2 regions of the Tolumonas lignilytica genome follow, and region 1 is predicted to be linked to the other one. Evidence: predicted binding sites of a transcription regulator. Region 1 holds the regulator's gene; the other holds the start of a gene.
What was found. Region 1 encodes NrdR, which represses ribonucleotide reductase genes. Its sites were predicted from a motif close to CACNNTATANNGTG; they were not measured.

Region 1 (7,328 bases):
CGATTTATAAACCTAACTTCTTGTGTAAATAGTGGATATTAGTGCCACCATTATGGAAGTTTTCATCACGCAAAATTTCTTTATGCAGAGGAATATTGGTTTTTATTCCCTCTACAATAAGTTCATCCAATGCCTGACGCATACGCGCAATAGCGACGTCACGGTTTTCACCGTAGCAGATCAGTTTGCCAATCATCGAATCATAATGAGGCGGAACGGTATAGCCGGAATAAATATGGGAATCCCAGCGCACGCCCAGACCGCCTGGTGCATGGAACCACTGGATCTTGCCCGGTGCAGGTAAGAACGTTTGTGGATCTTCCGCGTTGATACGACATTCAATGGCATGGCCACGGATGCGGATTTCATCCTGTTTGATCGACAGCGGCTGACCAGCAGCAATTTTCAGCTGTTCTTTGATCAGATCCACACCGGTGATCATCTCGGTAACCGGATGTTCCACCTGAATACGAGTGTTCATTTCAATGAAATAGAACTCGCCATTTTCATACAGGAACTCAAAAGTACCGGCACCACGATAGTTGATTTCAATACATGCCTGAACGCAGCGCTCACCGATGTAGCGACGCATTTCTTCAGTAATACCCGGTGCAGGTGCTTCTTCGACCACTTTCTGGTGACGGCGCTGCATTGAGCAGTCACGTTCACCGAGATAAATTGCACTACCTTGACCATCAGCTAATACCTGGATCTCGATATGACGAGGATTTTCCAGATATTTTTCCATGTAGACCATGTCATTGCCAAAGAACTGGCCAGCTTCTGATTTGGTCAGTGCAATCGAGTTTTGCAACTCTTCTTCGTGGCGAACGACGCGCATCCCACGACCACCACCACCGCCAGCCGCTTTGATGATCACCGGATAGCCGATACGTTTGGCAATCGCTGCATTCTGTTTGGCATCATCGCCAATCGGGCCACCAGAACCAGGTACACAAGGAACACCCGCTTTTTTCATCGCTTCAATCGCTGAAACTTTGTCGCCCATCAGGCGGATAGTGTCAGCGCGTGGGCCGATGAAGATAAAACCTGATTTTTCCACCTGCTCGGCGAAATCTGCATTTTCAGACAGAAAGCCATAACCGGGGTGAATGGCTACCGCCCCCGTGACTTCTGCCGCCGCAATAATTGACGGTACGTTCAAATAGGATTCTTTAGCCGATGCTTTACCAATACAGATAGTCTCGTCGGCCAGCTTAACGTGTTTTAAATCACGGTCAGCAGTGGAATGCACAGCTACCGTTTTGATGCCCAGTTCTTTGCATGCCCGCAGGATGCGCAGAGCTATCTCACCACGGTTAGCGATGACAATTTTATCCAACATAACAAGCTCTCTTATTCGATGATAAACAGAGGCTGATCAAATTCAACGGTGTCACCGTTCTCAACCAGAATGCTTTTCACCACACCCGCTTTATCAGACTGGATCTGGTTCATCATTTTCATGGCTTCAACAATACACAGCGGATCACCCACTTTCACCGATTGGCCCACTTCAACAAATGATTTTGCATCAGGGCTGGAAGAGCGATAGAAAGTTCCCACCATTGGAGAACGCAGTGTGTAGCCGCTAACTGCTTCGGGTGCAGCATTGCCAGCCGGAGCTGCCGTTGCAGCAATTGGTGCTGGTGCTGCGGCAGCTACCATCTGAGGTGCTGCGAAATTGACCATAGGTGCAACCTGACCGCTGATTGCGCGACTGATGCGAACGGATTCTTCCCCTTCGGAGATTTCCAGTTCTGCAATGCCGGATTCTTCAACCAGCTCGATCAGTTTTTTGATTTTACGGATATCCATTTGCATTCTCAGTTCAACTTCTTCTGCTTGTTTAATTACGAGATGACCGTTCCAGATAACGGACGGCCGCTGTTAGTGCGAATTCATACCCATCAGCACCCAAACCGCAAATCACCCCTTTGGCTACATCAGACAAATAGGAGTGATGACGGAAAGGTTCGCGGGCATGAACATTCGATAAGTGAATTTCAATAAAAGGAATAGCAACCCCCAACAAGGCATCGCGGAGAGCAACGCTGGTATGGGTGAAGGCGGCTGGATTGATCAGGATGAAATCAACATGGCCCATCGCTTGATGAATAGTATCAACTAATTCATATTCCGCATTGGATTGCTTATGTGTCAGTTCAACATTCATGTTGCCTGCAAGCTGCTGCAAGTGAGTAACAATATCATCCAGTGTAGCAGCACCATAGATTCCCGGCTCGCGTTTACCCAGTAAATTCAGGTTGGGGCCGTTTAACACTAAAATGCGGAACTTTGCAGTCATTGAGTCGTTATCCTCAGCAAACATGCAGCGATATGTTGCTTTCTCTCTGCGTTGCCTATTTTGGAGTTGGAAAATATCACCGCAGAGGCGTTTTTCATATTAATTGGCAAGATTACCGTAGATTCTCGTACGTTGTCAGCATTTTCGTTGGAAAAACTGCAAAAAATGAATTCAAAGAGGGGTTGAAGCGGATATCAGGGGGATTCATTGTCAGTTTGTAAAAAGCATCGCTTTATTGATGCGTCATCAAGCCAGTCAGGGTAGAATATAACAATACCCTAACATGACGCCATGAGTCAGGAGACACTTAATAATGCTGAAGCGTGATATGAACATCGCCGATTATGATCCGGAGCTGTGGGCTTCAATTGTGGAGGAAACACAGCGTCAGGAAGAGCATATCGAACTGATTGCTTCTGAAAACTACACTAGCCCGCGTGTAATGCAAGCTCAGGGATCACAATTAACTAATAAATATGCCGAAGGTTATCCTGGCAAACGTTATTACGGCGGTTGTGAGTTCGTTGATAAAACTGAAACACTGGCGATCGAACGTGCTAAGGCCCTGTTTGGTGCGGTTTATGCCAACGTGCAGCCACATTCAGGCTCTCAGGCTAACGCTGCGGTTTATATGGCCCTGCTGAAACCGGGTGATACCGTGCTGGGTATGAATTTGGCCCACGGTGGTCACTTGACTCACGGTTCACCAGTTAACTTCTCCGGTAAGCTGTATAACATCATTCCTTACGGTATCGATGCTAACGGCAAGATTAACTATGCCGAACTGGAACGTCTGGCTCTGGAACACAAACCGAAAATGGTTCTGGGCGGCTTCTCTGCCTACTCAGGTGTGGTTGACTGGGCCAAAATGCGTGAAATCGCTGACAAAGTGGGTGCTTACCTGTTTGTTGATATGGCGCATGTTGCTGGTCTGGTGGCTGCAGGTGTTTATCCAAACCCTGTTCCGCACGCTCACGTTGTGACTTCTACCACGCACAAGACGCTGGCCGGCCCACGTGGTGGTCTGATCCTGTCTGCTGTGAACGACGAAGAGCTGCATAAGAAACTGAACTCAGCCGTATTCCCTGGTTCTCAGGGTGGCCCGCTGATGCACGTTATTGCTGGTAAAGCGGTTGCGTTCAAAGAAGCGATGGAGCCAGAATTCAAGGCATACCAGCAGCAGGTTGTGAAAAACTCTAAAGCGATGGTTGAAGTATTCCTGTCTCGCGGTTACAAGATCGTGTCTGGCGGTACAGAAAACCACCTGTTCTTGGTTGATTTCACCGACCGTGAACTGACTGGTAAAGAAGCCGATGCTGCACTGGGTCTGGCGAATATCACTGTAAACAAAAACGCAGTGCCTAACGACCCACGTTCACCATTTGTAACTTCAGGTATCCGTATCGGTTCTCCATCTATCACTCGTCGTGGTTTCAAAGAAGCTGAAGCGAAAGAGCTGGCAGGCTGGATGTGTGACGTACTGGATAACACCACAGACGAAGCTGTGATTGCGGCTACCCGTGCGAAAGTGCTGGATATCTGCAAACGTTTCCCTGTGTACGCATAATTCGATTTATGCTGTATAAAAACAGCTGGCTATGTGCCGGCTGTTTTTTTATCCGCTCACGGATATTTTTTCTGATGCTGTTGATAAATATATTCTTGCAACGTGGCATGGGTATTGGCATCTAGCGTTAAATGAATCGCCCATTCCTGATTTTTGTTTTTCCCCTTTTTCTTGCGGATCACCACGCCAATAAGCGGGATGGCAACATCCATACCTGAAAGCACTGCGTCAAAATGCTCCCCCAGTTTTAACATCGTCTGATGATCCTGAATCAATAAACCACTGGTAGATATATTGATGATTTCAAATGGAAGCAGCGTGCCATCAAGGTGTCGTAAAACTAGATTTTCTGGAGAATCTAAACGCCATGAACGTGGTGCAGATAGCGCATGTTCAAATATTTCTGGCGTACCCACACAGGAGATGAGCATATCTGTGTCCTGATGTAGCAAGCTGATAGGAACGCGAAGATTGTATTGATTAAACGTCGCTTCAATAAATAAGTTATCGGCTCTACCAAATAAGGTGACCAAACGTTCATCACTGAAATTGATTTGATACGAAATGGTGGAATTGGTCTCGTTTGTCGGCTCAGAGAGTTCCAGTAACATTTGTAATTCTTCTTCAGAAAGAGGGTTGTTTCTTTTCATTTTTAATTCCTCTTACCACTGTCATATGAAATTCTTGTTTAAATAATAATCAATTTAACTGATTTGTCGCGCGTTAGAATAGACAGTTGTTTATTACTGAAAACATTGGTCTTTGTGGGAACTCTGATAGACTGAGGATCTCGAAAGATTTTAGGATTGAGCACAGATGCATTGTCCATTTTGTAATGCCGATGACACGAAAGTTATTGATTCGCGCCTGGTAGCGGACGGGCATCAGGTTCGTCGTCGCCGGGAATGTCTGGTTTGTCATGAACGTTTTACTACCTTTGAAATGGCCGAATTGGTCATGCCTCGTGTTATAAAAAGTAATGGGGTGCGGGAACCGTTTAATGAAGACAAGCTGCGTAATGGCATTCAACGGGCATTAGAAAAACGGCCGGTCAGTACTGAACTGATCGAGCAGAGTATCAACCGGATCAAATCCAATTTACGTGCCACTGGTGAACGGGAAATTATGTCAAAAATCATCGGCAATCTGGTGATGGAAGAGCTTAAATTATTGGATAAAGTGGCCTATATCCGATTCGCTTCGGTCTATCGCAGTTTTGAAGATATCCGTGAATTTGGCGAAGAGATTGCGCGTCTGGAGAAATAAGTGTTTTCTGCCGAAGATCATTTTTATATGAGCCGTGCGTTGCAATTGGCGGCGCAGGGGCGTTTTACGACGTCACCCAATCCGAATGTGGGTTGTGTTATTGTCAAAAACGGCCAGATTGTAGGTGAAGGATTTCATTATAAAGCAGGTGAACCGCACGCCGAAGTGCATGCATTACGCATGGCTGGCCATAACGCACAGGGCGCGACAGCCTATGTCACGCTGGAACCCTGTTCGCATTTTGGCCGCACGCCACCTTGTGCCGATGCACTGGTCAATGCCGGTGTTGCCCGTGTCGTCGCTGCGATGGAAGATCCCAATCCGCAGGTGTCGGGCAGGGGAATGCGTCGTTTAGCCGCTGCTGGCATTGAAATTCAGGCGGGATTACTGCAAAAACAAGCCGAAGCGCTGAATCCGGGATTTATTAAGCGAATGCGCCACGGATTACCCTATGTGCGTTTGAAATTGGCTGCCAGTCTGGATGGTCGGACGGCGTTAGCGAATGGCGCAAGCCAGTGGATCACATCCCCCGAAGCCCGTGCGGATGTCCAGCGTTGGCGGGCATTGAGCAGTGCCATTCTGACGGGGGCTGATACGGTGCTGACGGATGATCCGTCAATGAATGTCCGTTGGGAGCAACTCCCTGCTTCAGCGCAATCAACATATCCCGCAGCCAATGTCAGACAACCGATCCGGATCGTTATCGATTCGCAACAGCGTATTCAGGCATCTGCTCATCTGTTTTCTCTTCCCGGCGAGATTTGGTTAGCGCGGCATAAAGAACAAAACCAATGGCCTGAACAGGTTCATCAATTAATAATTCCGCTGGCGGAAAGCGGTAAGTTGGATCTACGTCTGTTGATGCAACAACTGGCACAACGCAATATCAATGATATTTGGGTTGAAGCTGGTGCTTCTCTGGCAGGCGCATTGGTTGATGCCGGCTTGGTCGATGAACTGATCCTTTATCTGGCTCCGAAATTAATGGGAAATCCTGCGCGAGGTTTAGTGAATCTGCCAGAGTTTCAGCATATGGCTGAAGTAGCAGAGTGGCAGTGGCAGGACGTGCGTAAGATCGGCAATGATCTACGCTTGATCTTACATCCGCATAAGGAGTAACGATGTTTACCGGAATTATTGAAGCAGTCGGTACGCTGGCTGCGCTCCAGCCCAAGGGCGAAGATATTTCTGTCCGGGTCAAAAGTGGCAAACTGGATCTGTCTGATGTGAAACTGGGCGATTCTATTGCGACGAACGGCGTTTGTCTGACGGTGGTGGAACTGACCGGTGATGGTTATGTGGCAGATCTATCGTTGGAAACCTTACAACGTAGTAGTTTTGCCCATTATCAGGCCGGACAAAAAGTGAACTTGGAACGTGCCTTGACCCCTGATACCCGTTTGGGTGGGCATCTGGTGTCTGGCCACGTGGACGGTGTGGGTGAAATCACCTCGGTCATTTCATTGGGCCGGGCTAAGGAATATTGGATCAAAGCGCCGGATGAGCTGGCGAAATATATTGCAGAAAAAGGTTCTATTACGGTAGATGGTATCAGCCTGACCGTGAATGCGATCGACGGGGCTCGTTTCAAACTGACGATCGTGCCGCATACCACGGCAGAGACAACCGTAAGCGGCTGGCAGCCAGGAGTGAAAGTCAATCTCGAAGTGGATGTTATCGCTCGCTATCTGGAACGTTTGTTGCTCGGTGATAAGGCAGCACAATCCACACAGAGCAACATCACGATGGATATGCTGGCACAAAACGGTTTTCTGCGATAACAGACTAAGGGGAAGTCATGGCTATCAGTAAGATTGAAGAAATTATTGAAGATTTTCGTCAGGGGAAAATGGTCATCCTGATGGATGACGAAGATCGGGAAAATGAAGGCGATATTCTGATGGCGGCCTCGATGGTGCGCCCGGAAGATATTAACTTTATGGCACGTTATGGGCGAGGCTTGATCTGTCTGACGTTATCGAAAGCCCGTTGTCAGCAACTGAACTTGCCGCTGATGGTGGATAAAAACGAAGCGCAGTTCTCGACTAACTTTACCGTGTCTATTGAAGCGGCTGAGGGGGTCACCACCGGTATTTCCGCAGCCGATCGCGCGCGTACCGTACAGGCGGCAGTGGCTCCTGATGCGAAACCAACTGATGTGGTACAGCCGGGCCACATTTTTCCGCT
Region 2 (7,328 bases), 670 kb from region 1:
CCAAGAACTAATTAGCCAGTTGCTGACAATCCAGTTTGGCGTCATCCCAGTATAGGGTCGCGATATGTTTACCTTCTACAACCGTCAGATTGTGAGAGTTATATTTCACACCACGGCTTAACGGCCCCATAAACGCATCCCGGTATTGACCATTGTATTTAACAATCACCGCCGGTAATGTGGTGGCATAGAACGTCAGCCAGGCATCGCGTTTATCTGCCCCACACTGATAATGAATCGGCCCTTCTTTAGGCACCAACTCAAACTGAGCCTGTAACTCGGATAGCCGTTCCATGTATGAAAGCTCAAGACACATTTTCAGGTCTTTATTTTTCATACAGTTATCATGTCTATCCAACCAGGCTTGCTGACCTTTCTGCAAGTCATACTGTGGATAATCTGCCTGCTTAGCTGGCAAATCTTTCATCAGCTGGCGGATTTCACCATCCAACTTGGTCAGGATTGGCCGTTCACAGAAGGCATCCAAGAGAGGATCTTTTACTTCGTTGCAATTCGGCTTTTTCTTAAATGTCTGCTCCGTAATTGCATATTTCGCCATCATCTCCGGCGTAACCGCAGAGGGTTTCGCCGGGATAGCGGAATCAGTTGCAGCCATAGCGACAGTTTGAATTCCACTAAACAGTGTCACTGCTAACCAGAATTTCCATGCGTTCATGAACTACATCCTCTCCCTGAACTTATTCAGTTGGCGACACATCAGACAAATCGACATCACCGTCAGACTCATCGCCTTCCGGTTCAGCCACACGTTCTAAACTGACCAGTTTTTCGTCATCACCAGTACGGATCAAACGAACACCAGCAGTATTACGACCGATTAAGCCAACTTCTGCCACGCGGGTACGAACCAGTGTGCCGGCATTGGTGATCAGCATGATTTCATCGGATTCATCAACCTGAATAGCACCAACCACTTTGCCATTACGTTCGGTGACCTGAATCGAAATCACACCCAGTGTTGCACGGCTCTTCACAGGATATTCATCCAATGCGGTACGTTTGCCGTAACCATTTTCTGTTGCCGTCAAAATCGCGCCACCATTTTGCGGAACGATCAGTGATACCACTTTATCGGTCTCACCCAGTTTCATGCCTCGAACCCCTGTTGCGGTTCGACCCATCGCACGAACATCATCCTCATTGAAACGGACCACTTTACCTGCATCAGAGAACAGCATGATTTCATTATTACCATCGGTAATGGCAACACCAATCAGTGCATCCCCTTCATTCAGGTTAATCGCCCGGATCCCGGATGACAGTGGGCGAGAATAAGCAGACAACTCGGTTTTCTTCACGGTACCGTCTGCGGTAGCAAAGAAGACATATTTGTCATCATCGTAAGATTTAACCGGCAATATCGCAGTGATACGCTCGTTTTCATCCAACGGCAGCAGGTTGATGATCGGGCGACCTCGGGCCGTACGGCTAGCTTCCGGTAACTGATACACTTTCAGCCAGTAAACTTTACCCAAGGTGGAGAAGCAGAGGATCGTATCGTGCGTATTGGCAACCAGCAATTGCTCAACGAAATCTTCATCTTTTACTTTCGCCGCCGCTTTACCGCGACCACCACGTCGTTGCGCTTCATAATCCGACAATGGTTGATATTTCACATAGCCTTCGTGAGACAGCGTGACAACCACATCTTCTGGTGTGATCAAATCTTCCATATTGATTTCGACGCTAGCAGCCTGAATTTCAGTCCGACGCGCATCACCAAATTGAGACTTCACATATTCCAGCTCTTCGCGGATCACTTCCATCAAACGCTCAGTGCTTGCCAGAATGTACAGTAATTCGGCAATTTCATTCAGCAGTTCACGGTATTCTTCCAGAATTTTCTCATGTTCCAGACCCGTCAGTTTATGCAGACGCAGATCCAGAATGGCCTGAGCCTGTTGTTCAGTCAGGAAGTAGTGTCCGTCACGGATACCAAATTCAGGTTCCAGCCATTCAGGACGCGCCGCATCGTCACCGGCACGTTCCAGCATTTCTGCTACTGCGCCCAACGCCCAACCGCGAGAGACTAACCCCTGTTTCGCATCAGCAGGGCTTGCTGAGTTTTTGATCAGCTCAATGACCGGATCAATATTGGCCAGCGCAATCGCCAGACCTTCCAGAATATGCGCCCGATCACGCGCTTTACGCAGTTCAAATACGGTACGACGCGTCACCACTTCACGGCGATGGTCGATGAACGCTTCCAGCATCTCTTTCAGTGTCAACGTTTTCGGCTGGCCGTTCACCAGCGCCACCATGTTGATACCGAACACATTCTGCATTTGCGTGTGGGTATAGAGATTGTTCAGAATGACCTCTGAGACTTCACCACGACGCAATTCAATCACAACACGCATACCGTCTTTATCAGACTCATCTCGCAGTGCTGTGATCCCTTCAATTTTCTTGTCTTTGACCAGCTCGGCAATTTTTTCGACCAGACGAGCTTTGTTGACCGTGTAAGGCAACTCGGTAACGATGATCGATTCTTTACCGTTTTTCTCGTCAGTCTCAATCTCTGTACGTGCACGCACATAGATCTTACCGCGACCGGTACGATAGGCATCAATGATACCGGAGCGACCGTTGATGATACCGCCAGTCGGGAAATCTGGCCCCGGAATCAGCGGTAACAGCTCATCGACCGTCAGCGATGGGTTTTCCATCAACGCTAAACAGCCGTCAACAACCTCGGTCAGATTATGTGGAGGAATATTAGTCGCCATACCTACCGCGATACCTGAAGAGCCATTGATCAGCAGGTTAGGGACTTTTGTTGGCAATACCGCAGGGATCTGTTCAGTGCCGTCATAGTTAGGCACCCAATCCACGGTTTCTTTTTCCAGATCCGCCAACAGTTCGTGTGAAATCCGGTCCATACGAATTTCGGTATAACGCATGGCCGCTGCCGAGTCACCATCGACAGAACCGAAGTTCCCCTGACCATCGACCAGTGTATAACGCATGGAAAAATCCTGCGCCATACGAACAATCGTGTCATAAACCGCCGAGTCACCATGCGGATGATATTTACCGATAACGTCACCGACGACACGGGCTGATTTCTTATAAGGTTTATTCCAATCGTTACTCAGCTCATGCATTGCGAACAAGACACGACGGTGAACAGGTTTTAACCCGTCACGCACATCGGGCAATGCACGCCCCACGATAACACTCATCGCGTAATCGAGATAAGAGTTACGCAACTCGTCTTCGATATTTATCGGGATGATCTCTTTGGCCAGATCGCTCATATAATTATGTATTCCTACTTCAAGCTACTTGAAAGCAATGGTCGCGAATTCTATCACAAATGATGGATTTCCCCAATCGCGAACAGATCACCTGTTTTAAGCTAACTCCTTGGATATAATGCGCGGATTCCAACAGCAAACTGTCATGAAGGGCAGCTCACGATGAACGTTGATACACAGGAAATTGCCAAATTTGAAGCTATCGCCAGTAACTGGTGGGATCCGCATGGTGAATTCAAGCCCTTACATCTGATGAATCCGCTGCGTTTACAGTGGATTGCCGATCATTGTGACGGTCTGTTTGGCAAACAAATTCTAGATGTAGGCTGTGGTGGCGGCATTCTGAGTGAGAGCATGGCAAAACAAGGCGCCCACGTTCTTGGCGTGGATATGGGAAATGAACCCTTGCAGGTAGCGCGTTTACACGCGTTAGAACAGGGTGTGAAAATCGACTATCAGCGCATTACCATTGAAGAATTAGCCGAACAACGCCCCGCCTCGTTTGATGTGGTGACCTGTATGGAGATGCTGGAGCATGTGCCTGACCCGGCATCTATCGTACGTGCCTGCGCCAAATTAGCCAAACCGGGTGGAAAATTATTTTTTTCCACGATCAATCGCACCAGACAGTCATGGTTGTTGATGATTCTGGCGGCCGAGCAAATCCTGAAAATCGTTCCGAAGGGAACGCATGATCATAAAAAATTTATTCGTCCGGCAGAATTGATCCGTTGCTGTGACAGCGCTAACCTCTTCACCCGAAAGGTCGCGGGGGTTCGCTATAATCCACTGACCGAGCATTTTAAGTTATCGGGTGACGTTTCCGTGAATTATCAGATTTTCTGTGAAAAACCATTATGATGTGTTCCCGTTTCTCTGCTGTGTTGTTTGATCTGGATGGTACGCTGCTGGATACTGCGCCGGATCTCGGTGCAGCCGCCAATCATGTTCTGACGCAGATTGGCAAAGCGCCTCTGTCGGATCAGGTTATCCGACAAACCGCATCCGATGGCGCTTTAGCATTAATTAAAGCCGGACTTTCTGAAGCAGAGCAGACTGAGCATGACCTGACGGTTTTGCGACAGCAGTTATTAGATCATTACGCCCAACATTTATATGTGGGAACACGCCCTTATGACGGCATGGTCGAACTGATTGGCTGGTTGAATACCCGCGCGATTCCATGGGGGGTGGTTACAAATAAACCGGCCTTTCTGACAGAACCATTGCTGGCTCAGGTCATTGAATTGCCACAATGTGCTGTTACAGTCAGTGCCGATACTCTCCCGGTGCGTAAACCAAATCCGGAACCATTATGGTATGCCTGTCATCAGATTGGTGTATCATCGGCCAATTGCCTGTATGTGGGCGATCATATTCGCGACATTGAAGCTGGCCGAAATGCCGGAATGACGACTGCAGTTGCTAGCTGGGGTTATCTCGCGCAAGACGAAAATGTATCTTGTTGGAATGCCGATATTGTATTAGCAGACCCACATCATCTGCTGGCCTGGCTGGCAAGCTAACCTGCTATTTTTCATCTGATAAGCAGCGTTGAACCGCGCTGTTTATTTTGTAACGTCCTGTGATTTACTGCTAATTTTTTCATCAACCAGTTTTTGTCAAGCTATCACTTTCATTCTTTATGTTGTATTTTATATACATCATAGACACTACATATTGTGTTTTTCATAAACAACTACGGGAGTCACCATGACAGCTAGCCTGATGGTCACGAAACGGGATAATCATACCGAAGCACTGGATCTGGATAAAATTCACCGCGTTGTCACTTGGGCCGCAGAAGGTCTACAAGACGTGTCGGTTTCACAAGTTGAACTGAGCGCGCACATCCAATTCTACGACGGTATTCGCACGTCTGATATCCATGAAACGTTGATTAAATCAGCGGCGGATCTGATTTCCGAGCAGGCTCCCGACTATCAGTACCTGGCTGCACGCCTCGCGATGTTCCATCTGCGTAAAAAAGCCTATGGTGGTTTTACTCCTCCGTCACTGTTTGACCAAGTTAAAACACAGGTGGAAGCTGGTCGTTACGACCAGCAGTTACTGACCGATTACAGCCAAGAAGAGTTCGATCTGCTGGATAGCTATCTGGTGCACGATCGCGACATGCATTTTGCTTACGCCGCAGTTAAACAACTGGAAGGTAAATACCTGCTGCAAAACCGTGTGACCGGCGAAATCTACGAAAGCCCGCAGTTCCTGTATATGCTGGTGGCGGCATGTCTGTTTGCTAAGTACCCAAGAACTACGCGTCTGGATTACATCAAACGTTTTTACGACGCGGTTTCTACCTTCAAAATTTCGCTGCCGACACCAATTATGTCAGGCGTGCGTACCCCTACCCGTCAATTCAGCTCTTGTGTGTTGATTGAATGTGGCGATAGCTTAGATTCCATTAATGCAACTGCCTCTTCTATCGTGCGTTATGTTTCTCAGCGTGCTGGTATTGGTATCAACGCCGGCCGCATTCGTGCGCTGGGGAGTGAAATTCGTGGTGGTGAAGCGTTCCACACCGGTTGTATTCCATTCTATAAATACTTCCAGACTGCAGTGAAATGTTGCTCTCAGGGCGGCGTGCGTGGTGGTGCAGCCACTGTGTTCTACCCACTGTGGCATCTGGAAGTCGAATCACTGCTGGTATTGAAAAATAACCGTGGTGTGGAAGAAAACCGCGTTCGTCACATGGACTACGGTGTGCAGATCAACCGTCTGATGTATCAGCGTCTGATCCAAGGCGGTAACATCACGCTGTTCTCGCCATCCGATGCACCAGGTTTATACGATGCTTTCTTTGCGGATCAGACTGAATTTGAACGTCTGTATCTGCAATATGAACAAGACCCAGCGATCCGTAAACGTCAGATCAAAGCTGTTGAACTGTTTTCATTGCTGATGCAGGAACGTGCCGGTACAGGTCGTATCTACATTCAAAACGTCGATCATTGCAACACACACAGTCCGTTTGACCCAGCGGTTGCGCCGATCCGCCAAAGCAATTTGTGTTTGGAAATCGCGCTGCCAACTAAAGCACTGGATCATTATCTGGATGAAAAAGGCGAAATCGCCTTGTGTACGCTGTCAGCATTTAACTTAGGTGCTATCGAATCACTGGATGAATTGGAACCACTGGCTGAACTGGCAGTGCGTGCACTAGACGCGTTGCTGGATTATCAGGATTACCCAATTCCAGCAGCTAATAATGGTGCAATGTGGCGTCGTCCGTTAGGTATCGGTGTTATCAACTACGCCTACTATCTGGCGAAAAACGGTGTGCGTTACTCCGATGGTTCAGCGCTGGGTCTGACGCATCGTACTTTCGAAGCAATCCAATATTACCTGCTGAAAGCCTCGGTAAAACTGGCCAAAGAATCTGGCGCTTGCCCGCGTTTCAATGAAACCATGTATGCACAGGGTATTCTGCCGATCGATACTTACAAACGAGATCTGGATGACCTGTGCCAAGAGCCATTACATCTGGATTGGGAAACACTGCGCAGCGAAATCAAACAGCACGGTCTGCGTAACTCCACACTGACAGCACTGATGCCATCTGAAACCTCAAGCCAGATCGCTAATGCCACCAACGGCATTGAACCGCCACGTGGCTTGATCAGCGTGAAAGCATCAAAAGACGGCATTTTGCGTCAGGTTGTGCCTGATTACACGGAACTGAAAGATAACTACGAGTTATTGTGGAACCAACCAAACAATGATGGCTACTTGCAATTAGTCGGTGTCATGCAAAAATTCGTCGATCAGGCGATTTCTGCCAACACCAGCTATGACCCAAGCCGGTTTGATGGCCATAAAGTGCCGATGAAGCAATTGCTGAAAGATTTGTTAACTGCCTACAAATATGGTCTGAAAACACTGTATTACCATAACACACGAGACGGTGCTGACGATGCGCAGTTACAAGCTGCGCAAGCTGACGATTGTGCCGGCGGGGCATGTAAGATTTAAGCATATATGGCCTCTCACTGAGAGGCCTTAATACTTATAAGCAGGAATAGAATAATG

Region 2: the regulator NrdR is predicted to act here: its motif matches at 4,953-4,966, upstream of nrdA (class 1a ribonucleoside-diphosphate reductase subunit alpha).

The regions. Positions count from the first base shown of each region.
Region 1 covers NZ_AZUK01000001.1:924,502-931,829, reverse strand. Annotated here, with positions in the region: gene accC (acetyl-CoA carboxylase biotin carboxylase subunit) at 5-1,345, opposite strand; gene accB (acetyl-CoA carboxylase biotin carboxyl carrier protein) at 1,357-1,818, opposite strand; gene aroQ (type II 3-dehydroquinate dehydratase) at 1,850-2,308, opposite strand; gene glyA (serine hydroxymethyltransferase) at 2,622-3,875, shown strand; gene H027_RS0104380 (PilZ domain-containing protein) at 3,932-4,525, opposite strand; gene nrdR (transcriptional regulator NrdR) at 4,692-5,141, shown strand; gene ribD (bifunctional diaminohydroxyphosphoribosylaminopyrimidine deaminase/5-amino-6-(5-phosphoribosylamino)uracil reductase RibD) at 5,142-6,260, shown strand; gene H027_RS0104365 (riboflavin synthase) at 6,263-6,922, shown strand; gene ribBA (bifunctional 3,4-dihydroxy-2-butanone-4-phosphate synthase/GTP cyclohydrolase II) at 6,940-7,328, shown strand, end outside.
Region 2 covers NZ_AZUK01000001.1:249,836-257,163, forward strand. Annotated here, with positions in the region: gene H027_RS0101130 (lysozyme inhibitor LprI family protein) at 8-676, opposite strand; gene gyrA (DNA topoisomerase (ATP-hydrolyzing) subunit A) at 699-3,281, opposite strand; gene ubiG (bifunctional 2-polyprenyl-6-hydroxyphenol methylase/3-demethylubiquinol 3-O-methyltransferase UbiG) at 3,444-4,142, shown strand; gene H027_RS0101145 (HAD-IA family hydrolase) at 4,139-4,807, shown strand; gene nrdA (class 1a ribonucleoside-diphosphate reductase subunit alpha) at 4,995-7,271, shown strand; gene nrdB (class Ia ribonucleoside-diphosphate reductase subunit beta) at 7,326-7,328, shown strand, end outside.